4 regions of the Sellimonas sp. genome follow, and region 1 is predicted to be linked to each of the others. Evidence: predicted binding sites of a transcription regulator. Region 1 holds the regulator's gene; each other region holds the start of a gene.
What was found. The regulator Rex, encoded in region 1, represses fermentation and respiration genes when NADH is low (regulators of the CRP and FNR family bind a similar motif). The targets are predictions, from matches to a motif close to ATTGTTAANTANTTAACAAT.
Positions count from the first base shown of each region.

Region 2: the regulator Rex is predicted to act here: its motif matches at 4,155-4,174, upstream of ACLROL_RS05195 (proline racemase family protein).
Region 3: the regulator Rex is predicted to act here: its motif matches at 4,204-4,223, upstream of ACLROL_RS01185 (acyl-CoA carboxylase subunit beta).
Region 4: the regulator Rex is predicted to act here: its motif matches at 3,221-3,240, upstream of ACLROL_RS01745 (Zn-dependent hydrolase).

Region 1 is NZ_JBKSWG010000037.1:2,856-10,465, forward strand. It holds gene alr (alanine racemase) at 77-1,243, opposite strand; gene ACLROL_RS11200 (NAD(P)H-hydrate dehydratase) at 1,240-2,778, opposite strand; gene ACLROL_RS11205 (redox-sensing transcriptional repressor Rex) at 2,859-3,509, opposite strand; gene ACLROL_RS11210 (ATP-binding cassette domain-containing protein) at 3,669-5,591, shown strand; gene ACLROL_RS11215 (NADP-dependent isocitrate dehydrogenase) at 5,649-6,857, opposite strand; gene ACLROL_RS11220 (GntR family transcriptional regulator) at 6,877-7,533, opposite strand; gene ACLROL_RS11225 (2-isopropylmalate synthase) at 7,556-7,610, opposite strand, start outside.
Region 2 is NZ_JBKSWG010000009.1:48,877-56,486, forward strand. It holds gene ACLROL_RS05175 (NAD(P)/FAD-dependent oxidoreductase) at 1-732, opposite strand, end outside; gene ACLROL_RS05180 ((2Fe-2S)-binding protein) at 710-1,564, opposite strand; gene ACLROL_RS05185 (NAD(P)/FAD-dependent oxidoreductase) at 1,568-2,647, opposite strand; gene ACLROL_RS05190 ((2Fe-2S)-binding protein) at 2,644-2,967, opposite strand; gene ACLROL_RS05195 (proline racemase family protein) at 3,004-4,011, opposite strand; gene ACLROL_RS05200 (helix-turn-helix domain-containing protein) at 4,309-4,926, shown strand; gene ACLROL_RS05205 (ABC transporter ATP-binding protein) at 5,043-6,014, opposite strand; gene ACLROL_RS05210 (ABC transporter ATP-binding protein) at 6,014-7,057, opposite strand; gene ACLROL_RS05215 (ABC transporter permease) at 7,070-7,610, opposite strand, start outside.
Region 3 is NZ_JBKSWG010000002.1:100,661-108,270, reverse strand. It holds gene ACLROL_RS01205 (oxaloacetate decarboxylase subunit alpha) at 1-290, opposite strand, end outside; gene ACLROL_RS01200 (sodium ion-translocating decarboxylase subunit beta) at 309-1,460, opposite strand; gene ACLROL_RS01195 (biotin/lipoyl-containing protein) at 1,490-1,855, opposite strand; gene ACLROL_RS01190 (OadG family transporter subunit) at 1,868-2,656, opposite strand; gene ACLROL_RS01185 (acyl-CoA carboxylase subunit beta) at 2,671-4,110, opposite strand; gene ACLROL_RS01180 (peptide MFS transporter) at 5,139-6,500, shown strand; gene ACLROL_RS01175 (aminopeptidase P family N-terminal domain-containing protein) at 6,733-7,610, shown strand, end outside.
Region 4 is NZ_JBKSWG010000003.1:62,380-69,989, reverse strand. It holds gene ACLROL_RS01755 (electron transfer flavoprotein subunit beta/FixA family protein) at 1-706, opposite strand, end outside; gene ACLROL_RS01750 (NAD(P)/FAD-dependent oxidoreductase) at 735-1,895, opposite strand; gene ACLROL_RS01745 (Zn-dependent hydrolase) at 1,929-3,179, opposite strand; gene ACLROL_RS01740 (PucR family transcriptional regulator) at 3,327-4,991, opposite strand; gene ACLROL_RS01735 (M20 family metallo-hydrolase) at 5,094-6,338, opposite strand; gene ACLROL_RS01730 (hypothetical protein) at 6,381-6,608, opposite strand; gene ACLROL_RS01725 (L-lactate permease) at 6,608-7,610, opposite strand, start outside.

The sequences.
Region 1 (7,610 bases):
TTCTTCACACTCCATTTTTTAAGATACTGAAAGTATTTCCATCTTTTCTATGAAGTATTCCGAAAGCAATTTCTTCTCAGGCAAAATAATCCATCTGCGCAATCACTTTTCCATGTCTTGTGTATTCCCTCGGGATCCTCTTATCCAAGTTGCAGAGGAATTCATAATTAAATCTTCCGGAAAGAGCGCTCAGATCTTCTACCTCTATCGTCTCCTCCCCGTCTGTTCCCACGAGGGTTACCGGATCCATAAATTTGACATCATCGATATCTGTCACATCTACCATAAACTGATCCATACACACCCTTCCAAGAAGCGGTGCCTTTTTCCCATGGATCAACACATATCCTTTGTCTGAGAGACTTCTCGGATATCCATCCGCATAGCCTACCGGTACAGTAGCTACCTTCGTCGGGCGGCTTGCGGTAAAACAGCCCCCATAGCTCACAACTTCCCCTTTGTCGATCCATTTCGTATGTACTACGTGGCTCAGAAGAGAGAGCGATGGTTTGAGTGGTACTGCATTTTTATCTACCTCTTCGGACGGATAAAGTCCATAAAGTGCGATCCCGGCTCTTACAAGATCCATATTTGCCTCCGGCACATCTATGATCCCTGCACTGTTGGAACAGTGGCGGTATTGCGGATCTACTCCTTCTTCTTTGAGACGCTCTGTCATCCATCTGTACGCTTCAAGCTGCTGCTTCGTAAATGTCTTATCCGTCTCATCTGCCTTGGCGAAATGAGTAAAGATCCCTTCCATATGTATATTTGGAAGGTTGGCGATCCGGCAGATAGCCTGAACGGATGTTTCCCCGGTCCTAAATCCCAGACGAGACATACCGGTATCAAGTTTGATATGAATATTTGCTGTCTTTTTCATTTCCCCAGCCACAGAAGCGATCTCCATAGCCGATTCTTCTGTATAGACAGTCATGCTGATTCCATGTTCCACAGCCGCCTCGTACTGATCCGGGAACGTACATCCCAGCACGAGGATCGGCTTTTTCACTCCGGATTTTCGGATCAGCACTGCCTCATCCAGTGTTGCCGTAGCATAGCCCCACACAGTCTGCATATCCTCTGCCATTTGCGCAATAGGAATAGCACCGTGTCCATACCCGTCCGCTTTTACTACGAGGATCATCTTCGTATTCGGAGAAATATGTTTCTCCATCTGCTGTATATTATATTCAATCCGATCCAAATTGATCTTTGCACATACTCTGCTGTACTGTTTCATCGTTGTTTTGTCCCTTTCCAATTTACTTCCCCTGATAAAGACGCCGCCATCTCAATGATATCCTCTGCCATGACTCCATGTTCCCCATAGGTTTCTCTGGCCGCATCCCCGGCAAAACCATGGATACAGACCCCAAGCGACGCCGCTTCATACCGATCCATCCCAAGTGCCAGAAGACCGGTTATGATGCCTGCAAGGACATCTCCTGATCCAGCTTTTGCCATCGCTGCATTCCCAGACATGTTCAGATACGGAAATAATCCTTTTCCGGTCACGACTGTCCTTGCATCTTTTGCTGCTAATACTATATTATAGTTTTCCGAATACTGTTGTGCAAGAGAAATCCTGTTTTTTTTCGTCTCTTCCACAGTTTTCGACAGCAGCCTGGACAATTCTTTTACATGAGGTGTAAAGATCAGGCATTTCCCTGCTCCCCTCAAATACCTCTCTTTTTTCTCTTCTTCCATAGAGGCGATCAGATTCAGTCCGTCCGCATCCACGACACAGTTCTTCGGTTGCTCACTCAGGTAGCCGAATACCGTATCTGTGATTTTTCGGGCCGTTTCAGACGTTCCGATACCGCAGCCAAGGCAGATGATATCGGCCCACTCAAGTTTTTCTTTCAGAAGTAAAGCTGCATCTGTCTCGTCTGTATACACTGAGACAATCGCTTCCGGAAGCGTACTCTGCAGAATGATCCGATTTGCTTCCGACGTAAAGATCTGTACAAGTCCGGCTCCTGTTCTGTAGGCTGCTTTTGCTGACAGGTATGAAGCTCCGGACATCCCGCTGCTGCCTGTGATCATCAGTATTTTTCCGTATGTCCCTTTATTGGAGTCCGGTTTCCTTTTAGGACGGAATCTTTCGATATCCTCTTTTTCATAAGTTACATACCTTTGCCCGCACACTTGCTCATTTAAATAGATCCCGATGTCTGCTACAAATACTTTTCCTGCAAAGGATGCGCCCGGATAGAGCACCATACCCGCTTTCTGATAAGCAAAGGTAACAGTCATATCTGCCCGAAAAGCCGTCCCAAGAATTTCTCCAGACGCAGCTGATACGCCAGAGGGAATATCAACTGCCACCTTCTTTCCGGACATGCTGTTTAACTTTTTCAATATCTGTGCATAGTGTCCGGACACTTCCCTTGACAGTCCGATTCCAAACAGCGCATCCACGATGGCCGTGTAGTCTCCTTTTGGAATCTCTCTCATAGTAATGCCCCCGCAGTTTTCAAAAATCTTTCTCTGAGTCTTTGTCTCCTCTGTGCAGTGATCCGGGTTTCCAGCAAGAACGACCGTGACCGTCTTCCCACGCTGCAGCAGAAGTCTGGCCACCGCAAATCCATCGCCCCCATTATTTCCGCTGCCGCATACGATCAGTACATTGCTCAGATCCAACTCCTCCTGTTCCATCACTTCTAAAGTCTTCAAGGCGGCACGTTCCATGAGAACAAGTGACGGCATCCCTGTCTCCTCTATCGTATACCTGTCTGCATCCTTCATTGCTTTTCCATCTAAAATATATTTCATATACGCCCTCCTTTACGGCAACAAAAAGGCGCACAGCACAAACGGGTATCCCGAGTGTTCTGCACGCTTTTTTATTTTCCCTATTTGTCTTCCTGGTGAGTCTCCTTATATCTGAGAACATTATAGGAAAGACGCATCAGGCTTTCGGACAGATGTACGTTCTCCACCACAATATTCTCCGGCAGATTCAGATCCGTATGTGCAAAGTTCCAGATTGCCCGTATTCCATTTTCTACCAGCATGTTGGCAACCGAAATGGCTTTTGCCTTCGGTATAGTCAATACCGCAATCTCAATATCATTATTTTTGATAAAGCTCTTGATCTCATCCATCATACGGATCTCGATTCCCCGAACTGTAATCCCTGCAAGCGTCGGATTGACATCAAAAAGTCCTTTTGTCACAAATCCGCTGCGTTCGAATGCTGCATAGTTGGCAAGCGCCTGGCCCAGATTTCCTGCTCCGATGATAATCATATTGTGTTTTCTGTCAAGTCCCAAGATCTTACCGATCTCCGTATAAAGATATTTTACATTGTACCCATAACCTTGCTGACCAAAGCCACCAAAATTATTCAGATCCTGCCTGATCTGGGAGGCCGTCACTTTCATTCGTTTGCTCAAATCATTGGAAGAGATTCGTTCCACACCGTCTTCCAGCAACTCACCTAAGTATCTATAATATCGCGGCAGTCTTCTGATAACTGCCTGGGAAATTCCTCTTCCTTCCATCTCTTAGCACCTTTCTGTTTTTATTCAATATCTTTATTATATGGGATTCTATCTTTAAAGTCAAACTTTTAACTAAATAATATTGTATTTTGTCCAGATTCCGCTATAATGGATAGGGTACATTTTAAAAAGATCGAATTTATGATTCAGGAGGAACTTATGATTTTAGCATGCCATAACCTGGACAAATCGTTTGGAGAGCAGGTTATCGTAAGAAACGGCTCTTTTCATATAGAAGAACACGAAAAAGCCGCCCTTGTCGGAATCAACGGCGCCGGTAAATCCACAATCCTGAAGATGATTGTAAAAGAGCTGCCTGCGGACAGCGGAGAGGTCATTCTCTCCAAAGGAAAACAGATCGGTTACCTTTCCCAGCATCCCATGACGGACACTTCACGAACCATCTATGAAGAGGTAAAAACTGCCAAACAATACCTCATAGATATGGAAACTCAAATCCGCTCTATCGAGCTGGAGCTGAAGTCTCTTACAGGGGACGCACTGGATGACCGGCTTGCTTCTTATCACAATCTTATGGCCCGCTTTGAACGTGAAGACGGCTATGCGTACGAAAGCGAGATTGTCGGCGTCCTAAAGGGGCTCGGATTTTTAGAAGAAGATTTTACAAAGCCTGTATCCGCTCTTTCCGGAGGCCAAAAAACTCGAGTATCCCTCGGCAAACTTCTGCTCACTAAACCAGACGTCCTGCTTCTCGATGAGCCCACCAACCATCTTGATCTCAATTCCATCGCCTGGCTTGAGACATACCTGATGAATTATCCGGGAGCTGTCCTGATCGTCTCCCACGACCGCTATTTTCTTAATCGGGTCGTTACCAAAATCATCGAAGTAGAGGCAGGAGAAATCCATACATACATGGGCAATTATCAGGATTATGCGTCAAAAAAGCAGCAAATCCGCGAGGCCAAACTCAAAGAATACTTAAATCAGCAGCAAGAAATCCGGCATCAGGAAGCAGTCATTGAAAAACTCCGTTCTTTTAATCGGGAAAAATCTATCAAAAGAGCGGAAAGCCGTGAAAAAATGTTGGCTAAGATGGAGCGGGTAGAAAAACCAGTGGAACTGCATACCGATATTCACCTGAAACTGGAGCCGTCCGTCATCAGCGGAAACGATGTGCTTACTGTAGAGCATTTAAGCAAATCTTTCCCAAACCAAACTCTTTTTACGGATATCAATTTTGAAATCAAGCGGGGCGAGCATGTAGCAGTCATCGGCGATAACGGAACAGGGAAGACGACACTTCTCAAAATCTTAAACGAGGTCATCCCTGCAGACGGCGGAACATTTACTCTTGGCTCCAATGTAAAGATCGGGTACTATGATCAGGAGCACCACGTCCTCCATATGGACAAGACCGTCTTCGATGAAATTTCTGACGACTATCCACGGCTTACCAACACTGAAATCCGTAATATGCTGGCCGCCTTTCTCTTTACCGGGGACGATGTCTACAAACTGATCAAAGATTTGAGCGGTGGAGAGCGTGGACGGGTATCTCTCGCAAAGCTGATGCTTTCCGAGGCCAATTTTCTGATCCTGGACGAGCCAACCAACCATCTCGATGTAGCATCAAAGGAAATTCTGGAAAAAGCGCTGAATGATTATACCGGAACTGTCCTCTATGTGTCTCATGACCGTTACTTTATCAATCAGACAGCCACCCGAATTCTGGATCTTGTAAACCATAAATTTGTCAACTATATCGGAAATTACGATTACTATCTGGAGAAAAAAGAGGAATTGACTGCCGCTTATGCCGCACCACTGGAAGAACCTGTGACGGCAGCATCTGGGGCCAACAGCGATTCCGCCGGAAAGCTGGACTGGAAAGCGCAGAAAGAAGCCCAGGCAAAAGAGCGTAAACGTCAAAATGATTTAAAACGCACAGAAGAACAGATTGAAAAACTGGAGACACGGAATCAGGAAATCGATACTCTCCTTACACGTGAAGATATCTACTCCAACTCCGTGAAATGCCAGGAACTGGCAAAAGAAAAAGCTGCCATCTCAGAAGAGCTGGCTGAATTATACGAAAAATGGGAAGGACTGGCCGAATAGTGGCAGTCCTTCCTTTTTCATCTCTTTTGTGAGAATCGGTATATTCTTGATTATTTATCAGAAATTTTTGCTAATTCTTTCCGCAACAGCTTTTATGAATCCCTCACTGTTCAATACCATTGGGTTTTCTATTGTCGTGATAAGCGCCAGATCTTTTGTCATTTGACCTCCTTCGATTGTCTCAATGGTGGCTTTTTCCAGGCAGTCGGCAAAATCCTGAAGTTCCTTGTTTCCATCCAATTCTCCACGCTTTCTAAGCGCTCCGCTCCAGGCAAAAATTGTTGCCACAGAGTTTGTGGATGTCTCTTCGCCTTTCAGATGTTTATAATAATGTCTCTGCACCGTTCCGTGGGCAGCCTCATATTCATAGTATCCGTCTGGAGATACGAGGACAGATGTCATCATAGCCAGAGAGCCGAAAGCGGAGGAAATCATATCGCTCATCACATCTCCATCATAATTTTTACAAGCCCATATATATCCGCCTTCCGATTTCATGACACGTGCTACGGCATCGTCGATCAGCGTATAGAAATAAGTAATCCCTGCTTTCTCAAACTGTTTTTTGTATTCCGCGTCAAAAATCTCCTGGAAAATATCTTTAAAAGTGTGATCGTATTTTTTCGAAATCGTATCTTTTGTGGCAAACCAGAGATCCTGCTTTGTGTCCAGAGCATAAGCAAAACAGCTTCTCGCAAAGCTTGCGATAGAACCACTCAAGTTATGCATCCCTTGAATAATGCCGTCTCCCTCAAACTGATGGATCAGTTCTCTTGTCTCGGTCCCGTCCTCAGCAGTAAATACAAGTTCTGCCTTTCCTTTTCCGGACACCTTCATTTCTGTCCCTTTGTAGACGTCCCCATATGCATGTCTTGCAATGGTAATCGGCTTTTTCCAGTTTTTCACGCATGGTTCAATTCCCTTTACAACGATCGGAGCGCGAAATACGGTTCCATCCAAAATAGCACGAATCGTTCCATTCGGACTCTTCCACATTTCTTTCAGATCATACTCTTCCATTCTGGCTGCATTTGGTGTGATTGTTGCACATTTGACAGCCACTTTATATTTCTTTGTGGCCATCGCGCTGTCGACAGTTACCTGGTCGTCAGTCTCGTTTCTGTGTTCAAGTCCCAGGTCGTAATACTCTGTCTTCAGATCCACAAAAGGAAGGATCAGATGATCTTTGATCATCGCCCAGAGAATCCTTGTCATTTCATCCCCATCCATCTCTACGATAGGTATCTGCATCTTGATTTTTTCCATACGTGGTATCCCTCTCTTTCTATTCATTTCCGATTTCATCCAGACGAAGGTGCTGTACTACGTGCCTGATATGTTCTTCCATAAGCTTCTCTGCCTGGTCTTCATCGCGTTGTTTCGTTGCTTCCAGAATTTTCATATGTTCCCCGATGGATTTCTCAGCTCGGTTCTCTGTACGAATCGAACGTTTTCTCGCCATCTCTACGTAACGATGGAAGTCTGTCAGAAGATGCTTTAGCATCCTGCTTCCGCACGCTTCATATAATATCACATGGAATTTGCCGTCAAGCTGTGCAAGCTGTTCTGTCATCCCTTTTTTTCTATAAAATTCTGACAAAAGCAGCATTTCCTCCATCTCGTCTATCTGCTCCTGGGAAACCCGCTTTGCGGCAAGCCGCGCTGCCAGACCTTCCAGCCTGATGCGGATCATATAGATATCCCTCACGTCTTCCGCGGAAATCCCATTTACATAAGTCCCTTTATTGGGGACAATGGTCACAAGGCCTTCAAGCTCCAGCTGTCTGAGTGCTTCCCTTACCGGTGTCCGGCTTACCCCAAGCTCTTTTCCTATAGTCACTTCCCGAAGTTCGTCGCCTTCTTTATACTTTCCGGTTAAAATTCCATCCCTCAGTGTCCGGAATACTTTTCCGCTCAATGAATAATCCTGATATGTCTCCATTATACCTCTCTTTACCTCTCATTTAAAGAATGATCTGCATTTCGTGACAAAGTTCTGTGATCTTCCGCACCATTTCT
Region 2 (7,610 bases), on a different contig from region 1:
TACCTTTCTCCTGGCCACCTGGAAAGTCTGTTCCGACACAAGAATCTGCCCTTGCCTTGGCCGGATGGGAATCGGAAGTCCTACCATGGCTCCGATGGCCGGAGCCCACACGCCGCAGGCGTCCACAACATTCCTGGCGAGGATCGTACCGTTTTCCGTTTCGATCCGGAACGCATCCTCCTGTTTTTCAATATCCGTTACGCGATTATGAAGAGAGAGGATGGCTCCCTTCTTTTCCGCTCCTAACGCCAGCCCGTAAGCCAGCCCGATTGGATAGACAGAACCGTCGGATATCGTCTCCAACCCTCCATAGATATCTTTTGCCAGCAGGGGTTCATCGTCCTGGATCTCTTTTTGATCCATCATACGCATGGAGATCCCGCACTCCTTCATGTCCTGGCAAAATTTTGAGGCAATCTCAAATTCCTCTTCCGTCTCAGTGAGGAACAGGCTTCCCTTTTGCTTCCACTCCAGATCATAGTCCAGTTCCCTGGAAAGCTCCGGGAACATATCCTGGCTTGCCTTTGCAAATATAGCGTCAAATCCCGGCTGTTTGTCACATACAAGCACATTTCCGTCGCTGCGGCTGCTCGTAGACTGCGCAATATCGCCCGCATCAATCAGAACGACTTGAGCCCCTTTTTTGGCGTTGAAATACGCAACCGAGGAACCGATGGATCCTGCTCCGATTACCGCCACATCAAACGTCTTATACATTGTCCCGCTCATCATCGCTTTCCTCCTTATCTGCCGCCAATTCCCCAAAGCTTACCGGGCGCACCGGCGGTCTGTCCGTACTTCCCAGTATCTCACTCATCGGTTTCCCGGTTTCTTCCGCGATCATCCTGGCAACGATCTTTCCGCATGTTCTCCCCTGGCAAAGTCCCATGCCGGCGCGGACTCTTCGTTTCACTTCCGTGACCGTTGTCGCCTTGTACTCACGGATCGCTTTTCGAATCTCTCCGGCTGTGATCTCCTCGCACCGGCAGACAATCACATCATCATCCAGAATCTCGTCCTTTTCTGCCTTGTGAAATCCTTCTCCCTTCTCCGGAAGCCGCAGCCTTCTCATCGTCCGGACCTGATCGGCATATTCTTTTGGAACAGCCAATGTGATAACCGGCGTGTGATCGTTTCTCTCCGGGTTCATGACTTTTATGACTTCTGCTTTGCAGACAAACTCCCCTGCCCTGCTGAGCGCATCCACCTGGTCGCCTTTTTGTGGAAGCGGCACGTACTCGAACGGAAAACTGACTGCTGCAAGCCCGTTTCCGAGAGACTTGTCCACCACGAAAATCGCAAGACCCGGACACGCCGCTACGCACATCCCGCAGCCCACGCACTTTTCCGTATCGACACGCGGTGTATTTGTAATGGGGTTCCCAATCTGAATGGCATGAAACGGACATGCTCCCTCACAAGGATTGCACGGGATCTGCTGCACACATTCGACAACCGCTACCGGTCCTTTTTCCCAACGCTCTTCTTCCGGCCATCCGTTTGCCTGCCGTATTTCCTCCGCAGATGGATAGCCATCATAGATAATCCCTTTTTCTGTGCCCATATGTCAAACTCCTTTCCCGACAATCCGTTCTTTCGCCGCCATTCTTCTCTCTCCAAACGGTCCCTGGCGAAGAGATTCCAGGCGATCCCGTATTTCCTGTTTTCTCTTTTCTGCCTCTTCATCCGGAAAATGTCCCAGTGCCTGTGCTGCTGCCGCGGCTGCCAGCCTTCCTTCATCCATTGCCGTACTTGCCTCTTCCACTCCGGCCGTATCTCCAGCCACATAAATTCCAGGTACACTGGATTCCATATTCTCATCGTGCAGCGGCATAAATCCACCCAGTTCCGGGACGAACCCATGACGTACGCCCGCCATCTGAGCCAGCTCGGAAAGCGGCCGAAGCCCGACTGCCACGCAAATCACATCCACATCTGTTTCCAGTTCCGTCCCTTCCACAATCTTTCCGCCCTGAAACTGTGCAATGACAGCTTTCTCTACTTTATCCGTCCCTTTGGCCTCTTTGATCGTATATCCAAGATAAAACGGGATTCCGGCCCGACGTATTTTCGCCGCATGCACTCCATAGGCGCCGATCTTCGGCATCCCTTCCACAATTCCCACAACATCCGCTCCGGCCTGCATCAGCTGATAAGCCACGATCACCCCTACATTTCCGGAACCTACCATCAAAATCCTCTTTCCAGGCAGTACTCTCCCCACATTGACCATCGTCTGTGCGGCTCCTGCCCCCATCACTCCAGGCAGCGTCCAACCTGGGAACCGAAGCGGGTTTTCTGCTCCCCCGGTACAGATCAACAGTTTTTCTGCCTCCACAACCTCAGTTACACCGTTGTGCAAAATGGCTGCCCGTTTATCGCTGAAAATCCCGATGCACGGACTGTTGAGCCATACTTCCACATTCAATTCTTCCGTTTTCTGCAAAAGCTGCCTTCCGATATCTATTCCCCGCACCCCGGCGCTGTGAGCTTTTGATCCGAAAAATTTGTGAAGCTGTTTAAACAGCTGCCCGCCTGCCCGCCGGTTTTCATCTACCAGAAGGACGTCGCACCCGCGACTTTCCGCCTCGATGGCTGCCGCAAGCCCTGCCGGTCCTCCTCCTATAATTACCACTTCTCGTTTCATCTTCCGGTTCCTCGCTTTCCGTAACCCTGCTGTGTCTCAATCGTCATCCCCGCCCTTACCGGCGTTATACATGTCCGTACATTCGGATTTCCATCTACCGTCATAACACAGTCTGTGCATTGTCCGATACCGCAGAAAATCCCTCTTGGCTCATGTTTTTTTGCTGTATACCGGTGGATCTGAATCCCATTTGCAAGCAGCGCCGCCGCGATCGTCTCCCCTTCTTTTGCACGAAGCGTCTGCCCGTCCACTGTGATTTCCACAAAATTCTCTTCCTGTATCCCCAGAATGGGATGCTCTCTCACTCTTCTGTCTTCCATGGCGTCTCCTTCTTTCTTCTCCACTTCCGTCTTATGCTAAGCCAGCTGATATCCTTCCTGGAAAATATCGTCCGGGTCAAGCAGGAAAGTATGGATTCCCGTTACCCAGGCTCTCCCGGTCACTTCCGGCACAACTGCCGGGCGTCCTGCCACTTCGGCGTCGTCCAGGTATTTACACAAAAACTGTGCCCCAATGATACTCTGATGGATAAACGACCCGCCTTTTTTTATCTGTCCCTTGGCTGCCAGCACGGCAAGTTTTGCCGATGTGCCTGTGCCGCAAGGGGAACGGTCTACCGCGCCCGGAGGGATAATCACTGCATTTCGAACCGCTCCGTCCGGCTGGCCGGAAGGTTCATAAAACTCAATATGAGTCACATGATTTTCGAAAGCCAGCGTCGGATGTTGTACCGGTATGGTGCGGTTGATCTCTTTTTTCAGGTAATTTCCCGCTTTTACCAGTTCTGATGCATGTTCCGGATCAATAGGGAGCCCCACCTGTTCTGCAGGGATGATCGCGTAAATATTTCCGCCATACGCGATATCCATATGAATTTTCCCATATCTTTCCGTCTCGACAACCGCATCTTGCGCAAGGACAAACGCCGGCGCATTGACGAATGTGACATTCACGGCTGAGCAGTTTTTTACCTCGATTTTCAGTTTGACAAGCCCTGCCGCTGTATCCAGCGTCACGTAAGTGTAAGGTTCCTTTACTTCCACCATCCCAGCTTCCACAAGCGCTGTACCGACCCCGATCGTGTCGTGTCCGCACATTGGCATCCAGCCTCCGACTTCAAAATACAATACGCCAAAATCCGCTTCTTCCCTGCAAGGCTCCGTAATGATCGTACCGGACATTACCTCGTTTCCTCTTGGCTCGAATGTCAAAAGCTTCCGTATCCAGTCTCCTTTCCCGGCCATATATTCCATTTTCTCTTCCATACTTTTCCCCGGTATAGGCGGGACTCCTCCGATCACATTTCTCGTCGGTTCCCCGCACGTATGTGTGTCGATGGTGTGAAATGACTTTCTGATTTTCAAGGCTAAACCTCCTGTTCTTTGTGCAACTTATATAGACCGCGTTCTAGTTTCTGAATTTATTATAGCATTTTTCACACCTTTGTCAATATCATTTTCATTTTTATGAAAATTTGTTTTTCTATTTTTGTATTTTATTGTTATAATTTGTTAATTTTTTATCTTTTATGAAGTATTTTCCTTTTTTATCGTTATATTTTTCACTATCATGAAATTCAGGTCCGACGCAGGCAATCTTGACGTAAAAATAAAAATCTTTTATACTGTCAGTATTTCAAGAAAGAAGAAGGAGGATGGACGATGAGTCAAAATCTTGCAATTGGAGAAAAAATCAAATCTCTCCGCACCGCGAAAGGGTTAACTTTAAAACAGCTTGGGGAGATGACCGATCTGTCCATCGGCTTTCTTTCCCAGATGGAACGCGGTATGTCTTCTATCGCAATCGATACGCTGGACAAAATTGCTTCCGTTCTCGGGGTAAGCTTCAACAGCTTTTTCAGCGATACGGAAGAGGGGCTGAAGGAAGATCCGGTAGTCCACAGTTTTTCGCGCAAAACGATACCGGTCAGCCCACAGATCATACAGAGTTTTTTGAGCCACGATATCGAAGCGTATGATTTTCTGCCCCGAATTTTTCTTCTTATGCCTCTGGCAAACACAGACGAAGAGGAATTGGAGATGTACAGCCATTCCGGCGAAGAATTTATCTATGTCCTGGAAGGAATCGTCACAATCCAGCTCGGCTCATCTCAGCACATCCTTTATCCCGGAGACAGTATCCAGATTCATTCTAATGAAAAGCACAACTGGGTAAACCATACAAATAAAATCGTGAAGCTTTTGACAGTCAATGTTCCAAATCCATTTCAGCACCCGGAGAAAGGATATATCCTGCCATCGGAGGATTTTCCCCTTTGACTGCCCTCATGATTTCCGTCCGAAATCACAAAAGACACCTGCAGGTTTTCTGCAGGTGTCTTTTGACTCTGTTATTCTTTTTTCATCTCCGATATCATCGGATCTGCTTTCTTGTTTTATTGTTTGTCCATCAGATGACAGGCCACTTTATGGCCTGGCGCAACTTCCCGGAGTTTTGGAACCTCTTTAAAACATCTCTCTGTCGCATACTCGCACCGTTCTGCAAACCTGCAGCATTCCGGAGGATTGATCGGACTTGGTATCTCGCCTTTGATCGGGATTCGACGATTACTTTTTGCCTTATCCGGATCCGCTTCCGGGATAGCTGAAAGAAGAGCCTTTGTGTATGGATGTTTTGGATTTCCATAGAGTTCTTCTGTCTCCGCTTCCTCTACTATCGTTCCAAGATACATAACAATCACACGGTCTGAAATATATTTTACAACACTCAGATCATGGGCAACAAACAGATACGTCAGTCCCCTTGATTCCTGAAGATCTTTTAACATATTGATAACCTGAGCCTGAATGGACACATCCAGGGCGGAAATCGGCTCATCACAGATGATAAAATCCGGATTGACGGAAAGCGCTCTTGCAATTCCGATGCGCTGTCTCTGTCCTCCCGAAAACTCATGAGGGAACCTGGACATATGGTCTTTATTCAGTCCGACTGTCTCTAACAGTTCCTGAACCCTGGCATCTGCTTCTTTTGCAGACATACCGTGTTGTCTCAGCCCTTCCCCAACAATCTCTTTCACTGTCATACGGGAATTGAGCGATGCGTATGGATTCTGAAAAATCATCTGCACTTTCTGGCAGAATTCTTTCTTCTCTGCTTTTGACAATTTCGTAATATCTTTCCCGTCGTATATGACCTCTCCGCTTGTCGGTTCATAGAGACGGATCATACATCGGCCAGTCGTTGATTTGCCGCATCCGGACTCTCCTACCAATCCGACTGTTTCGCCTTTGTATATATCAAAGGAAACGTCATCGACAGCTTTCAAATCGGCGTGTCTTCCCACTTTAAAATATTTGCATAAATGTTTAACCTGAACGAGAGGCTTCTTTTCTTTCTTATCCATTATTTTACCTCTCCTTTCTCTATGGCTACTGCGCCCTGCTTTTTGATATCCGTATCCGGAGCATACTCATGCTGCAGCCAGCAGCTTGTCACATGTTCCTTGCACACCTGATATTCCAGAGGCGGATTGTCTTTGCACACATCCATCGCGTACTCACACCGCGCCGCAAATGGGCATCCCTTCGGAGGGAAGAACAGATCCGGAGGTGTCCCTTCGATTGGTTTCAGTTTTTCTCCCTTTTGCGTGTCCAGTTTTGCAATGGACTGCATTAACCCTTTTGTATACGGATGTGCCGTATTATAGAATATTTCGCTGGCCGTACCTTTCTCCACTACTTTGCCGCCATACATGACAATGACTCTGTCACACATCCGGGCGATCACACCAAGATCGTGGGTAATCATGATAATCGACGTGCCAAGCTTTTCCCTCAGTTCCAACAAAAGATCCAGTATCTGTGCTTCAATCGTCACGTCAAGAGACGTCGTCGGTTCATCGCAAATAACCAGACTTGGACGGCTTACAAGAGCAATGGCGATCATAACACGCTGCTTCATACCGCCGGAAAGTTCATGCGGATACTGACGGTATCGTTTTTCCACATCTGAGATACCTACCAGTTTCATAATTTCCAACGCTTTTTCTTTCACTTCACTTTTTGAGATATCCGTCCGTCCGAGAAAAACTTCTTCAATCTGTTTTCCGATTCTCATAGTGGGATTTAAGGATGTCATCGGATCCTGAAATACAAATCCAATATCCCGTCCGCGGATGTTGCGCAGCTCTTTTTTATTCATTTTCAAAATATCTTTTCCATTAAAGAAAATTTCTCCGCCCTCAAAAAATCCAGGCGGCTCCGGATTCAAACGCATGATACACTGTGCCGTCACGCTTTTTCCGCATCCGGACTCTCCTACGATACCGAGAATTTCTCCTTTTCGTACTTCAAAGCTGACGTCTCGGACAGCCTTTACCTCCCCGCCGTATGTTCGGAAAGAGTACACGACATTTTTTAATTCCAGTATTTTATCGTTTTCTGACATTTTTCAGTCCTCCTATTCCGTTCCTCGCAGTTTCGGGTCAACCGCATCTCTAAGACCGTTCCCTAAAAGATTCAGCGCCAGCATCGTCGTGCAGACAAAGAAGGCTGGAACCAGTATTTCATGCGGATAATATCTCAGGAACTGAATTCCCTCTTTACAGATAACGCCCCAGCTGCAGTCCGGCGGAACGATACCAAGCCCGATATAGCTTAAAAAGGCTTCCTGGAAAATCGCTCCCGGAATAGCCATACACAGATTCGTCACAAGCAGTCCCAGAATATTCGGAATAATGTGTCTCAAAATAATTTTTATATCTGGAATACCCAAAACCTTTGCCGCCAACACAAAATCCTGTTCCTTCAAGCGGTACACCTCGCCTCGTACGAAACGGCATGTTCCAATCCATCCCACAACGCACATTGCCACAATAAGAGGGGTAATTCCCTTTCCGAGAACCATCATGACAAGAATTGTGATGATAAGACTCGGTATTCCATAAAGGACATCCACAAGACGCATGACGATCATGTCAAGTTTGCCGCCGTAAAATCCG
Region 3 (7,610 bases), on a different contig from region 1:
CCGTACGGACGATATCCAAGGATATTCTGTCCACGGAACAACATCTGAAGTTTTGTGTTTTTGAATCCATCGCGGAATTTGCGGAGTCTGTCCCACGGATCTTCTTTTAAGAAACGCAGTGACGCGTCGAACGTGGCTCCTCCCCAGCATTCCACGGAGTGGTATCCCACTTTGTCGAGTTTCTCCACGATCGGCATCATCTGTTCTGTCGTCATCCTTGTGGCGATCAGTGACTGATGCGCATCCCGCAGAATGGTTTCGGTTATTTTAATTGGTTTTTGTTCTGCCATTTCAATGTCCTCCTAGATTTATTGTACTCCGAAAATCGCCATAAATGTTCCTGCCACGACAGCTGTACCGATAACGCCGGCCACATTCGGGCCCATGGCATGCATCAAAAGGAAGTTTGTCGGATCTGCCTCCGCACCGACTTTCTGAGACACACGTGCCGCCATCGGAACCGCGGATACGCCTGCTGATCCGATCAGAGGGTTTACTTTTCCGCCTGTCACATAGCACATGACTTTTCCCAACAGGACACCCGCCGCCGTACCGAAGGCAAAGGCGATCAGTCCGAGGATGACGATCTTGATCGTATCCCAGTTCAGGAATGCTTCCGCACTTGTCGTCGCTCCGACGGATGTTCCAAGGAGGATGACAACGATGTACATCAAGGCATTGGATGCCGTCTCAGTCAGCTGTCTTACGACGCCGGATTCACGGAACAGGTTGCCAAGCATCAGCATACCTACGAGCGGAGCCGTCGTCGGAAGGATCAGACATACGACGATCGTAACGATGATCGGGAAGAGAATGGCTTCCAGCTTGGACACCGGGCGAAGCTGTGCCATCTTGATCTTCCGCTCTTTTTCCGTCGTCAAAAGCTTCATGATCGGCGGCTGGATGATCGGCACAAGGGCCATGTACGAATATGCCGCCACCGCGATCGGCCCAAGAAGAGCTGTCTGCTGAAGCTTCCCGCAAAGGAAGATGGAAGTCGGCCCGTCTGCACCGCCGATGATAGCGATGGCCGCTGCTGCCTTATCGGAGAATCCCATGGCCATGGCTCCAAGGTAGGCCGCGAAAATCCCGAACTGTGCTGCCGCACCGAGAAGGAAACTCTTCGGATTGGCGATCAGAGGACGGAAGTCCGTCATCGCCCCGACACCCATGAAAATCAAGGATGGAAGGATGGACCATTCATCCAGTTTATAGAAATAATACAAAAGTCCTCCGGTTCCGTTTGCCGCATCTTCCATGGCAAGCATGATGTCCGGATAGATATTTACGAGGAGCATCCCGAAAGCAATCGGAACAAGAAGAAGCGGTTCGAATCCTCTGTTGATCGCAAGATACAGGAAGATACATGCAACTGCGATCATGATCAGGTTCCCGACCGTCAGGTTCAGAAATGCCGTCTGCTCTACAAGACGCCCTAACGTCTCTGTTATATAACTCATGTTCTAACCTCCATTGTCAGTGATTCGCATTAGTTTAATGTTGCAAGCAGTGTTCCTGCCTCACATGCATCTCCTACCGCAAGCTCGATGCTTGCCACTGTTCCGTCTTCCGGGGCAACGACCGGAATCTCCATCTTCATCGCTTCGATGATAACGACCGGATCGCCTTTCTTCACGCTTGTTCCTACGTTCGCCTCAATTTTGAACACTTTTCCTGCTGCTCCTGCTTCCACACGGATGCTTCCTGCTGCCGCTGTTTTTTTCGGCGCCGGTGCCGCTTTCGGGGCTGCTTTTGGCGCTGCTGCCTTCGGAGCTGCCGGCGCTGCCTGGGATCCTGTTTCTTCTACTGTGACATCATATACGTTTCCGTTTACTGTAATTGTATAATTTTTCATGTGAACATCCTCCTATTTCCACTGACTGTTTTTTCTTCTCTTTTTGATGGAACGCACAACGAACCCGTCTGTCGATGTCCCTTCGCTTGCCGCGATGGCTGCGCTGATGACTGCCACCAGCTCAAGGTCATCTGTCAAATCGTCCGCCGGCATTTCCTCTGCCGCCATTGTCTCTGCTTTATTTGCTTCCGCCTCAGCTGCTTCCTCGGCTGCTTTCAGCGCTTTTGCTTTCCTTTCCTCATTCTTTCCGATCAGTCCGAACAGGGAAATGATGAAAGAGATAAAGATCAGCACTGCGAACACGGTACCCATCCCGAGCAGTGTGTTAAGCCCGGCTTTTTTCATGATCTCTCCCATGGAATACTTAGCCGCTGCCGTAAAGCTCTTCATTTCTTCATCTTTTGTGAACTCAAATGTAATCTCCGCGTTCCTGTCTTCATATTTTGCTTCCGCGACAAGCATGATGCTCTTTGCGCTTTCCTCAACCTCAAAATCTTCGTGACTTACATACGCTCCGCACTCCTCGACACCTGAGTTCCATGCATCGATCATTGTCACAAAATTATCAGCTTCCATCTTGAATCCGGACTGCATAAGTGTCAGATTCAGCTGAAGATCGCTCATGTCTTTGAATGTTTCCATATCTTCTTCGCTCATCTGAGAGAAGTTGGAAATCATCGCATCCGCCTGCTGCACTAACAATTCTTTGTTATAGTCAGCGGAATCTGAACTGCTGCTGCATCCGGCAAGACTGAATGCAAGAACGAGGATAGCTGCCAATAAACTAATTTTCTTCTTCAACTTACCTCACCTCTCTACACTGTCCCATGTTTCTTTGCCGGGCGATCCTCTCTTTTTGTAAACAGCATCTCAAAAGCTCCGATGACATATTTTCTTGTATCTTCCGGCTTGATGATCGTGTCCACATATCCTCTCTGTGCTGCAGAAAGGGCGCTTTCCTGAAGTGTTCTGTATGCCTCTGCTTTCTCCTTGATGGTTTCAGCATCCGCATCTGCGTACATGATCTGTGCCGCCAGTTTTGCATCCATCGTTCCGATCTCCGCCTGTGGCCACGCGTAGACCATGTCTGCTCCCAGCGCTTTGCTGTTCATGATGATATATCCGCTTCCGTAAGCTTTTCCTGTTACCACATTGACTTTTGGCACGGTTGCATCTGCAAAAGCATAGACAAGTTTCGCCGCTTCTCTTGCAAGAGTCTTCTCTCCGCATTTGGATGCGTGGAATCCATTTACATCGGTAAGAGTAAGTACCGGGATTTCAAAGGCATCACAGAATCTGACAAATTTTTCCGCTTTTTTGCATCCTTTTGCGGAAAGTGCCGGGTCAAATGTCTCTGCTTCATTTCCTTCTTCATCATAGCATTTGGAACGGTTTGCGACTGCCCCTACCGTCATGCCATTGAGTTTCAAAAATCCGATAACCATTTCTTTTGCGTAATCTGCTTTCACTTCCAGGAACTGTTGTCCGTCCGCGATGACAGAAAGTACAAGGGATGCGTCATCCGCCCCGTTTTCGATACCTTCACAGATCCTGTTCAGATCGTCTGTGCACTCTTCATACGTATCGTTATCTTCATTGTTCGCCGGGATCATGCACACCAGTTCTCTGATCCCTTCCAAGATTTCCTCTTCACTTCCGAGGAAATCGATATTTCCCGCCTCTTTCGCCTGGAAATCTGCGCAGGATGTATCGCATGCCTCTATTCTGTTGCCCGGGATCGCATTCGGGGAATTGACAAAAAGCTTTGCACTTTTTTCTTCCATAAAAGTAAAGTCCGTAAGACCTGGTATCAGGGCAAGGCCGCCGCCGCATGTTCCAAAGATGGCCGTAATCTGCGGAACCACTCCTGACGCTGCCGCCTGCTTCGCATAAATCTCTCCAAAAGCATGCATCGCATCTGTCGATTCCTGAAGTCTCATTCCTGCACAGTCGATCAGTCCGATGACCGGCGCTCCCATCTTCATCGCCATGTCATAAAGAGATGTGATCTTTCTCGCGTGCATTTCTCCGACCGCTCCTTTCAATACTGAAGCGTCCTGACTGTACACATACACAAGATTGCCGTCGATCACTCCATATCCAGTGATGACTCCATCGCCTGGAACCTTGTTTTCCTGCATGTTGAAATCCGTTGTCCTTGCGGTCATGGCGCCGCCGATTTCAACAAAGCTTCCAGCATCCAGTAAGTTTTCCACTCTCAAAGCTGCTGGCGTTTTCACTGCTTCGTTACTCATAAACCTAGCCCTCCATTTGTGATATATTACTAAAAGTTAAACCAAATTTTAGCCAATTATATTATAGTTTCTATAAGTCAAATTTTCAAGCTTTATGTGAAATTTTTATCAACTTTTTTCACTGCTTTATCGCGTTAAGTTTTTGTCGTACGAATTTGTTTTCTGTAATTTTACACACTTTTTACCTATTTTTTCTTTTTCTTTTATATTTTCCGCATTCTTTTCTGCCTCTATTTTATAGAAATTTTATAATTTTATACTTTGTTACGAAAAATACATTGTGCACGAGTGGAAACTATGCTAAAATACATTTTACAGGGATTGGTATAAAGGAAATTCCCGAAAACAAATATGACATGGTTGTCCTGAATCTGTATATTATACACTTTGGATGTATGGAAAAGAACAGATTTTTTTGTTCCTTTCAGAAGCCGAAGGAGCAGATCTTTCTGGCAGAGCCGGATCGCTTTTTCCATCTTTCCACTGTGTCTGCATGAGGCAGGTTTATCTTGGCAGAACGGAGACTGAATGCAGCGTCTCCTTTTTCCGGGTAGCGGATATCAATCGTCCGGGCAACCAAAACGGATCATTCGTAAAAGTCAGTCATCACGTTTCCACATCTGTTTACGGATTTTCTTTTTTGGTTTCCAGATGTTTTGAGAAAAGAGCTTTGGTTCCTTCCGTTGATATGCAGATTATTCTTTCGAATAGGCGGACACCTTTATGGTCAGTTCCCTGACAGATCATCGTATCTGTTTAGGCCATATCGGATGGAATGTTTCTTTTCGGTCTTATGTTTCCTTTACATAACGTTCTTTTCTGTTCCGGCATATATGAGAGGTTTTTACATATTATTATATCAGGAAAGAACACTCCGGAATTATCCGGGCAGTTCCTTACACTTTTGTTTCTGTTTTACTGCATGAAGATGGAAAGAAGGTCCGGGGACGTCCCCGCATTTTCTGCGGCGGATCAGGCTTTCACGATTTACGTATGAGAAATCAAAAAAGAAATTGGAGGGTTTAACTATGGAAACTGCAAAAAAGCGTAAACCATTTGGCTTTTATGTATGTGCGCTTGGTTTCACATTCGAGCGTCTTGCATTCTACACAGTGAAATACCTGCTGGCCATCTGGATTGCTACAGAAGCTGCTTCCGGCGGTCTGGGACTTTCAGACTCTGAAGGTTCTTTCATGTCCGCTCAGTTCGTAGCATTTACTTACATCACACCGATCTTCGGCGGATACATCGCTGACCACTGGCTCAGCCCACGTCTCTGCGTACCGCTTGGTATGATCCTGATGGGTATCGGTTACCTGTTCACATGGAAGGCTAATTCCCTTGGCATGGTTTGGGCAATGATCATCCTTGTATCTATCGGTACAGGATTCTTCAAAGGAAACCTGTCCGGTATCAACGGACTTCTGTTCCACGATCAGGACGAACTGGATGAAGCATTCTCTATCCAGTATTCCTTCGTAAACATCGGTTCTTTCTGTGGTACAACATTCATCGCTATCACAGCAACAACAGGACTTGGCCCGATCCACCTGACATTCAACCAGGTATTCCTTGTATGTGCGATCTTCCTGTTCATCGACGCTATCTGGTTCCTTGCTAACTCCAAGGCACTCGGCGATGCTGGTAAGAAACCGTTCAAGGCTGACCAGAGACAGTTCGAAAGCGCTGGTAAGAAAGAAGCTGGAAAATCTCAGAAACTTACATCCGGAGACTGGAAGCGTATGTTCGCTATCATTCTTGTAACTCTGTTCTCCGCTGTGTTCTGGATGGCTTGGTACATGGCTTACATGCCGGCTTACTATTACTTCGGATGGGGCGATGGTGCAGACTTCCTGAACAAAGCAAACTGGTACATCGGAAGCTTCCAGATCCCGACAGCTTGGTTCGACTCTGTAAACGCTCTTACATGTATCATCCTTGGACCAGTTCTCGCTGGTGTATGGGCTAAGATGGCTAAGAGACCGCAGGGCGACATGAGCATGTTCAAAAAGACAGCTATCGGTATTATGCTTGTAGGTCTTGCTTACATCGTTATGGTTATCGCTAACTTCATCGCAGGCGATGGACAGTGCTCCGTATTCTGGATCGTTCTCGTATGTCTGTTGATGTCCGTAGGTGAGATGATCTTCTCCCCACTTGGAAACTCTTTCATTTCCAAGCTGGCACCTGCTAAGGTTATGGGACTTCTTCTTGGATTCTGGCCAATCGCCGTATTCCTTGCACAGCAGGCTTACCCGCCGATCTACGACTGGGTTTCCGGACTGAACTTCACAGCTGGTTACGGCGGTGTCGGTGTCGTTGTTATCGTCATTGGTATCATCCTTTGGGCATGCAGCGGTAAACTTGACGCAATGGAAAAAGCTGAATAATCCTATAGTGTTTAATCTATTTTGGAGGCGGTTCTCACTTGAGAGCCGTCTCTTTCTCTTTGCAAAAATTTTACTTTATTTTATATACTTAAGTTTGAACTTTGGTAGAAATAGTGATAAAATAAAGATGGTTCTTATATTTTATTGTTTATAATTACCTGCCATACATATTTTCATTTAAAAGAGGCGGGTATTATATAAAAACTTATCATCATAAAGGAGGTTTGCAACAATGACTGTTGTAGCTGAAAGGATTGCTAAACTTCGTTCTCTTATGGCAGAAAAAGGAATCGATGCATACGTTGTTCCTACTGCTGATTTCCATCAGAGCGAATACGTTGGCGAACATTTTAAGGCAAGAAAATTTATTACAGGATTCAGCGGTTCTTATGGAACAGCCGTGATCGGAAAGGATGACGCCGGACTTTGGACAGACGGAAGATATTTCTTCCAGGCTGAGCATGAGCTGGAAGGAAGCGGTGTGCGTCTGATGAAAATGTTTGTAGGAGATACTCCATCCGTCACAGAATTTCTGGCATCCTATGTTCCGGAAGGCGGTACTGTCGGATTTGACGGCCGTGTACTGTCCATGGGCGAAGGCCAGGAGTACGAAGAAGCTCTTTCCAAAAAAGGCATCAAAATTGATTATACGGAAGATCTGATCGATGCAGTATGGGAAGACCGTCCGCCTCTCTCTGATAAACCGGCATTTTTCCTGGAAGAAAAATATAGCGGAGAAAGCTCTGCATCCAAACTGGCACGTGTACGTAAGGCAATGGAAGAACAGGGCGCTACTGCACACATTATCGCTTCTCTGGATGATGTCTGCTGGCTCCTCAATGTGCGTGGAGATGATATCGATTTCTTCCCGCTTCTTCTCTCCTACGCTGTAGTAAAAATGGACAGCGTGGATCTCTATGTGGACGAAACAAAGCTGAATGATCAGATCCTTGCAGAATTTGCAAAAGTAAACGTTACACTTCATCCGTACAATGACATTTATGAAGATATCAAAAAACTGTCTGCCGATGATGTTGCGATGATCGACCCGATGAAGATGAATTATGCACTTTACAAAAACATTCCTTGCAAGACAGTGGAATGTGCAAA
Region 4 (7,610 bases), on a different contig from region 1:
CTCCTGTCGGCTCGAAGGAGTCGATGACTGCTGTCGGGGATCCCGGGATACCTACCTGATCGGCCGGCAGCTTCAGGTCCGCATTCGTGTATGTTGCAAGCGGTTTATTTTTTGCCGCTCTCGTGCTTCGAAGCGTCGCCAGACGCGGCACGTTGGATCCGAAGTTCACAGAAAGAACTGCCGGAAGAGCACAGCGCACATGGAACCGTTCTCCATATACTTTCTTCACTGCGTCGATTTTGTCTGGAACTGCCTCGTCATACTGAATGCTCTGGATTTCCGCAACATGCGGGATTCCCAGGCATTCTGCAACCATCGCGCCTACCTGTCCGGTGGCGCCGTCTGCTGACAGCGCACCGCTTAAGATCAGGTCAAATTTTCCATATTTTTTGATGGCTTCTGCCAGTACCTTTGCTGTCGCAATGGTATCTCCGCCGGCAACTGCGCGGTCTGTGATCAGACAGCTTTCGTCGCAGCCATGTGCCATCGCCTCTCTCAGTGCTTTTTCGGCATCCGGCGGTCCCATCGTAAATACGACTACTTTTCCGCCGGTCTGTTCTTTCAGCACCATTGCTTCTTCTATCGCATTTAAGTCTGCCGGATTGATCATGCCCTCTGCGCTGGCGCGGATCAGAGCATGTGTCTCCGGATCTACTGAAACATTGTTTGAAACAGGTACCTGTTTGATAAGAACCGCTATATCCATTTTTTCCTCCTGAAATCTTGATTACGAATTAGCCAAGCAGACGTTTGAATGCCCAGTCTTCCAGTAATGGCGTGGATTCTCCGCGCATGATCAGTTTTGCAAGGTCTCTGCTTGCTGCCGGCGCTTCGATGACACCATTTCCGCCGTAACCTGTAGCGAGGATGTATCCTTCTACCGGAGTTTCTCCAAGGATCGGAAGGAAGTCTTTTGGTTCTGCGCGGTAGGAAAGCCAGGATGAAACAAGACCGCTGTCCACGATGCCAGGTACTTTTACTTCCAGCTGATCAAGCAGGAAGTCGATGAAGTAATCGTCTGTTCCGCCTGTTGCCGGAAGTTTGTCCGGATCCCACTGTCCTGCATGCATCGGGTTATTCAGATCCATGGACAGGTGTGATTTACAGATAAAGATGTTGTCTCCTGCTCTCAGTCCGTAGAATTCCGGGTATTTGAGTACCGGGAATGTGTAGTTGAGTTTCTTTCCCGGAGGGCAGAGGAAGAATGCTTCGGCTTTTGTATGCCAGATCGGTACATCCACTCCTACCATTTCTCCTGTGAACTTGCTCCAAGGTCCTGTACAGTCTACTACATAGTCGAATTCGTACTCTTCGCCTTCGCTTGTCTTAAGTCCTGTCACTTTGTTATCTTTTACAACAACTTCTGTCACTTTGACGCCTGTCTTGATGACTCCGCCGTTTTTCTGCATTTTCTTTGCATATGTATTTGAGATCATCGTTCCGTCAAAGTATCCGTCGTCTGCTGTGTATCCTGCTCCAAGGATGTTGTCTGTGGAGATATCCGGAAGGATCTCTTTGATGCGGTCTTTATCTGTGATATATTCTCCTGAGTATCCTGCTGCCTTTGCAAGAGCGATACCTGTCTTGATCGTCGCTTCTACCTGTTCGTTTGTTGCGACAACAAGGGTACCTGTCTTGTCAAATCCTGCAGAACCTTTTTCTTCTGCTTCCATTTTCAGGTAAGATTCAAATCCGTATAATCTGACATCCCAGTATCTGTTCTTTAATGAGTCGTCGAACAGACATACTGTTCCGGCTGATTTTGCTGTAGATGCTCCGCCGATCGTATCTTTTTCAAACACGATCACTTCTGCATTGTCATAAAGGCTTAAATGATAGCCTAAACATGTTCCGGAAATACCTCCGCCGATAATACCAATTTTCTTCTTTTCCATATGAGTGTCTCCTTTTCTTTTATATTTTTTTATTTATTTGTGCTCGATTTCCATGTTGTCCAGCAAGAGCACTGTCTCAAGCAGGACGTCGCATCCGCGCCGGATATCTTCTTCTTTCGTAAATTCATATCTGGAATGGCTGATACCCTCTTCGCTTGGGACAAAGATCATGCCTGTCGGAAATACTCTCGTCATCAGCAGGGAATCATGGAATGCCCCGCTTGGCAAGACAGTGTAGTCCACATCCAGCTTCTTTACTGCTTTTTCGATGGCGCTTTTTACTTCTTCCGCCATCGGAGCCGGTTCATGGTAAGAAATATGTTCCCAGCTCAGTGTTTCCTGTGCCTCGTCGCACAGCTTTTTGACGTATGTGTAAAGTTCCTCTTCTATTTTCTTCATCACATCGGCGCTCTGATCCCGGATCTCCAGATGGAAGGTACAGCTGCCAGGGATGACATTGACGGAATTTGGTGCGACTTTGATCGTTCCTACAGTGGCTACTGTGTACTGCCCTCCGAGCCGCTTTACGACATTTGGCACTTCAGAAATAAATCTGGCCGCTGTCACAAGGGCGTCTTTCCGGTCTTCCATCATTGTGCTTCCTGCATGGTTTGCCTGTCCTTGGATCTGCACTTCGTAGCGGCTTACACCGGCTATGGATGACACGATCCCAACCGGTATCCGGTTTTTGTAAAGTGTTCCTCCCTGCTCCACGTGGAGTTCGATAAAACAATGGACAGATGCCGGATCGATCTTGGCTTTCGCCACATTTTCTACCGTGATTCCATAATTTTTGAATACTTTTTTTCTCGTTTGTCCATACATATCCAGGTCATTTTCTGAGATCCCCAGATCTTCCCCGCAGATCGCACCGCTTCCCAGAAGTCCGCTTCCAAAACGGAAACCTTCCTCATCAGTAAATACGATGACTTCCAGCGGATGTCTAAGCCTCTTCCCTGCTTTGACAAGGGCTTCGCAGACTCCAAGTCCTGCCATACAGCCTACCACACCATCGTATTTTCCTCCGTCCGGCACTGTGTCAAGATGGGATCCCATCATGATAGCCGGAAGATCAGGTTCTTCCCCCTCCAGACGTGCGATCAGGTTTCCCGCCTCGTCCATCCGTACCGGGATACCGATTTCTCTGAAGTAACCCTGGAATATTTCACGGGCTTTTACGTCTTCGTCGGAATACGCCATCCTTGTGTGGGTACCGTCTTCCTGCGCACCGCAGGCGTACAGCTCTTCCAGACGTTCCGTTACTTTCTTTGCATCGACTTCCACCTTATCCCTCCTCGCTTCGTTGTCATTTCATATTTCATAGTATAGATAATTTTTTAACAGCTTACATCGGTGCATCCAGATAAAAATAATTCGGCAGTTTATCCAAATTAGATAAACTGCCGTTCTGTTGCTTTGTTTATTTTTTCTCTATTTTTTATTGTAATCCTCGATCATTTTATAGACTACAAGACCGATACGGACCGCCAGCATCTCGTTTGCATTGTTGAAGTCCATTCCTGTGATCTTGGCAATCTTTTCGATCCGGTATGCCGCCGTCTTATAGTGAACATACAGATCCTGTGCTGTCTTGGAAAGATTCTGGTTGTAATTGAGATACGTCTTTAACGTGGCCACAAGATCTTCCTGCTGTGGTTTTTTATAATTGTAAAGTTTCTGCAGCGATTCCGGCACGTACTCGAGGAGGAGCGCCGGATCGTTCAGCTGACACAAAAGTTTGAAGATCCCAAGATCAGAAAACATCATCAGATATGATGTTCCTTCCTCAGAAATATCTCCCGCGATATCAATAAATGAGAACGCATCGTCCGCCTCCTTATAAGATTCCTGCAGATGAATGATTCCTTCCACCATCTTTCCCACGCCGGCCTTTACTTTCAGTTTTTTATTCTGCCGCGTGACTGCGTCCTGTATAAGATTTCGGATTTCTTTTAATTCCTTCCTGCATTCTACCTGTGCCTGATCCGGATCAGCCGTCATGATCACGACGAGCTTCTCCATATCCCTGTGGATCTTTGCCCCTGTCATGTGCTGCTTTACCGCCTCTTCCAGGTAGTTTAAATGATACAGTTTTTCATTTATATTTTTCTGCTTTCTTCCCTCATTTGCCACACCGAACACGATGACCCTGTAAAAACCGTCCGGATCCATGCCAAGCAGAGCCGTACTTTTTTTCAGCTCCCCGGAAGATGTTACCTTTCCGTTCAAAAGATTATTGAGGATGTCATTCTGATATTTCTTTTCCAGCTCCGACACCGCAAACTTTCTTGAGAATTCGTACTGGAAAGCTACGATCGCATTTTCCACGGCAATGCAGTCCATCATATTAAAAATGGAATCTCTCTCTGTGATGACAAGATACATCTGTACTCCGACATTGAGCCGGATCTGCACGATATACTGGACGTTCTCTCCTTCCTGTCTCATATACCGGTAGTTCGTGATCGTGCCAGGATCATATTCCTTGGCATCTTCCGACAACTGGAAATCAATTATCTGATCGTTTGCCGCAGCGTAACATGTCATGTTCTGGTTGTAAAGAGCCACCGGATTGCGGATCAGTTTATTCAGCATATCCAGAATATCCCCTACCGGATTTTTTTTGTGGCCCTGGGACAGGGACAATGCTGTAAAATTATCATGCGTTGTCTTGAAATATTTGAGTTTCGTGACTTCCTCATTGAAAATATTCTCCATGACAAAACACATGATCTTTTGGAAAGAAATCTCAAAAGGCACTTCCACAAGCGGGATATCATATCGGTCCGCAAACTCCTGCAAAAGCCCTATCTTCTTTTCCGCTTCCTCTACCTTACGTCCTCGTTTGATGATCAGTCCGCTGATCTGCTTTTTCTGGATTTCCTCGATATACTCGGCAAACTCGGCGGTGCTGCAGTATTTGAATGCATAAAGCCCTGTCAAAAGCAGTTCTCCGCCGTTGATAAATTTCACGATATCAGGTGCTTCAATAATGGTCACACCTTTGATTTCTTTTTGTATCCCTTTTTTCCCACACAACAGCTTCATCTTTGCCAGATTTTCTGTGCGCAGCAATTCTGCAACTGTAAACCCCATATTTTCACCTTCATCGCTATATTTTCCGCATATAAACAGTATAACACACGATTGCAAAAAAACGCCACAGGATTTTTCCTGCGGCGCTTTTCGAACCGTTTATTAACAGGATGTAATGAGCTTTTCCGCAAGTTCTGCCATGATAACAGATGCCTTTGCAAAATCGCTGTATTTTGTGAACTCTACCGGACAATGGCTTCTTCCGTCTTTGCTCGGAACAAACAGCATCGCTGTCGGGATGACCTGTCCGATCTCAAGGGAGTCGTGTCCGGCTCCGCTTGGAAGATACTTGTAGCTGTATCCGTGTTCTTTACAGCTTTCTTCCATTTCCCGGAGCATATCCATGGACAGGTTGACCGGCGTGATGGTCAGCTTATTCTGGATGTCGTAGCTTCCGCCCATAGCTTTCACTTCTCTGTCGAGAGCTGCGCGGATACGGTTTGCGATATCGTTGATGTTGTCATTGTTCTTAGAACGGATATCTACCGTAAATTCACATTTTTCTGCAACGATATTCATTCCGCCTGGGATCGTGTTGATATATCCGACTGTGGAAACGCTTCCGTCCGCTTTTTCTCTCGCCCAGTCTGCGATCTTGGAAATGACTTTTGTAGCTGCATCTACTGCATCCATTCTCATATCCATCGGTGTCGTACCTGCATGGTCGGATCTTCCGTTTACCGTGATCATATATCTCTGGATACCGACGATGCAGTCCACAAGTCCGATTTCAATATTTTCTGCGTCCAGGACTGGTCCCTGTTCAATATGTGCTTCCAGGAAATATCCGATGGATCCGTCCGGCCATTTTGCATCCTGCACTTTTTCCGGATCCAGATTGTACTCTTTCATGGCCTCATAGATGGATACACCGTTTTTATCTGTGAATTTTTTGCAGTATTCCGGATCCCTGTTTCCAAGCATTGCCCCGGATCCAAAATATCCTGTTCCGAATCTCATTCCTTCTTCGTCGCAGAAACCTACAACTACAAAGTTACGTTTCGGAACGATTCCTTTTTCTTTCAGAAGTCTTGCCACCTCGATGGCGCATACGACTCCGGCGATCCCGTCATAGTTTCCGCCGTTTACTACGGAATCATAGTGGGATCCCATCATGACGCACGGAAGATCCGGATTTTCGCCTTTCATTGTCCCGAAGACGTTTCCCGCTGCATCCTCATGTACTTCCAATCCCGCCTCTTCCATTGTCTTTCTCAGGAAATCGACGGCTTCTCTTGCTTCCTTTGTAAACGGAAGTCTTGTACATCCTTCTCCCGGAGTTGCTGTGAACTGTTTCAAATGTTCCAGATCCTGCGCAATTCTGCCTGTTACTTCTTCAATACCCATTTTTTGTCCTCACTTTCCTTTTTATTGTGTATATGAATATTTTTATTTCTTTTTCAATCGGTCGTAAAGATGCACCTTGACCGGAGAATACAGCATCGCTGCTCCGATCATGATAAAACCTGCCGTACACAACCCGTCATTTCCTCCGGAAAGCCCTGCCATGATCACGGCAAATGCTGCCATGATCACAAGAAATGCGATGGTAAGTCCTCCTGCCCGGGTCTGAAAAAAACTCTTTTCTTCCACTGAAACTCCCTCTCTCTCTGTCATTATAGGCTGACTGCCGCAAACGCCAGCACTCCAATAGCGATAGCAACCGGCACTGTGATCACAATGATCTTCTTGAGTACCTTTCCTTCGTTTCCGAGAATGTCTGCCGTCGTCGTTCCGAGGATGATATTACTCGGGCTGACTGCACTTCCTATGGATCCTCCGGAAGACTGTGCTCCCAGTATCACAGAAGGATCTACCTCCAGCAGACCTGCCGTCGTCGTCTGGAATCCTCCAAAGAGGATGTTGGAACTCATATTGCTTCCGGTCATAAAAGATCCGAGAAGTCCCACGAACGGGGAAAGTACCACGTAGACTTTTCCAAGTACATTGGCGATCCCATTTGCCAGCACTACCGTCTGTCCGGTTCCCGCCATAACTTTTGACATGATGACAAGTCCGATCACGGCGATACCCGACGGCATCGTCATAGATACCGAGCGGACAAATACACCCTTTACTCCGCCATTTTTGATCCAGCCTTTCTTTTTGTAATAGACAAGTCCGATAAGAGAAGACAGCAAAAGGAACATGCTGGCGTGCGTAAACGGCGACAGAGGCGAGAAGCATTCTGTGGCCTCATTGACATATCCGTATCCTGTCTGCGTCTCCGGAAAGGCAAGTCCGATCTGGAACTGGGACAAAAATGTATTGACCGGTTTTACGACCAGAACAATAAGCGTAATGGCCGACAAAAGAAAATACGGTACAAATGCATGGATGAGGGTCATTCCCTCCGGCTTATCATCTGCGCTCTGCCCGGCAAATGTCCGATCCATGATCTGGCTTTCCTCCACGCACCAATCTTTTTTATAAGGTTTCAGCTGGCCAAGAAGAAGGACTGCCACAAGGGAAATACATGCCGGAACAAAACATGCGATCGTCGTGTTGACCTGAGTTAGGAGAAGTTCTCCTCCTCCCTGGATCAAAGAGATAAACATAACCGGCAGAATTCCTTTTTTGATGGCTTTCCCTTTGCCGTAAAACCAGCAGATGACCATC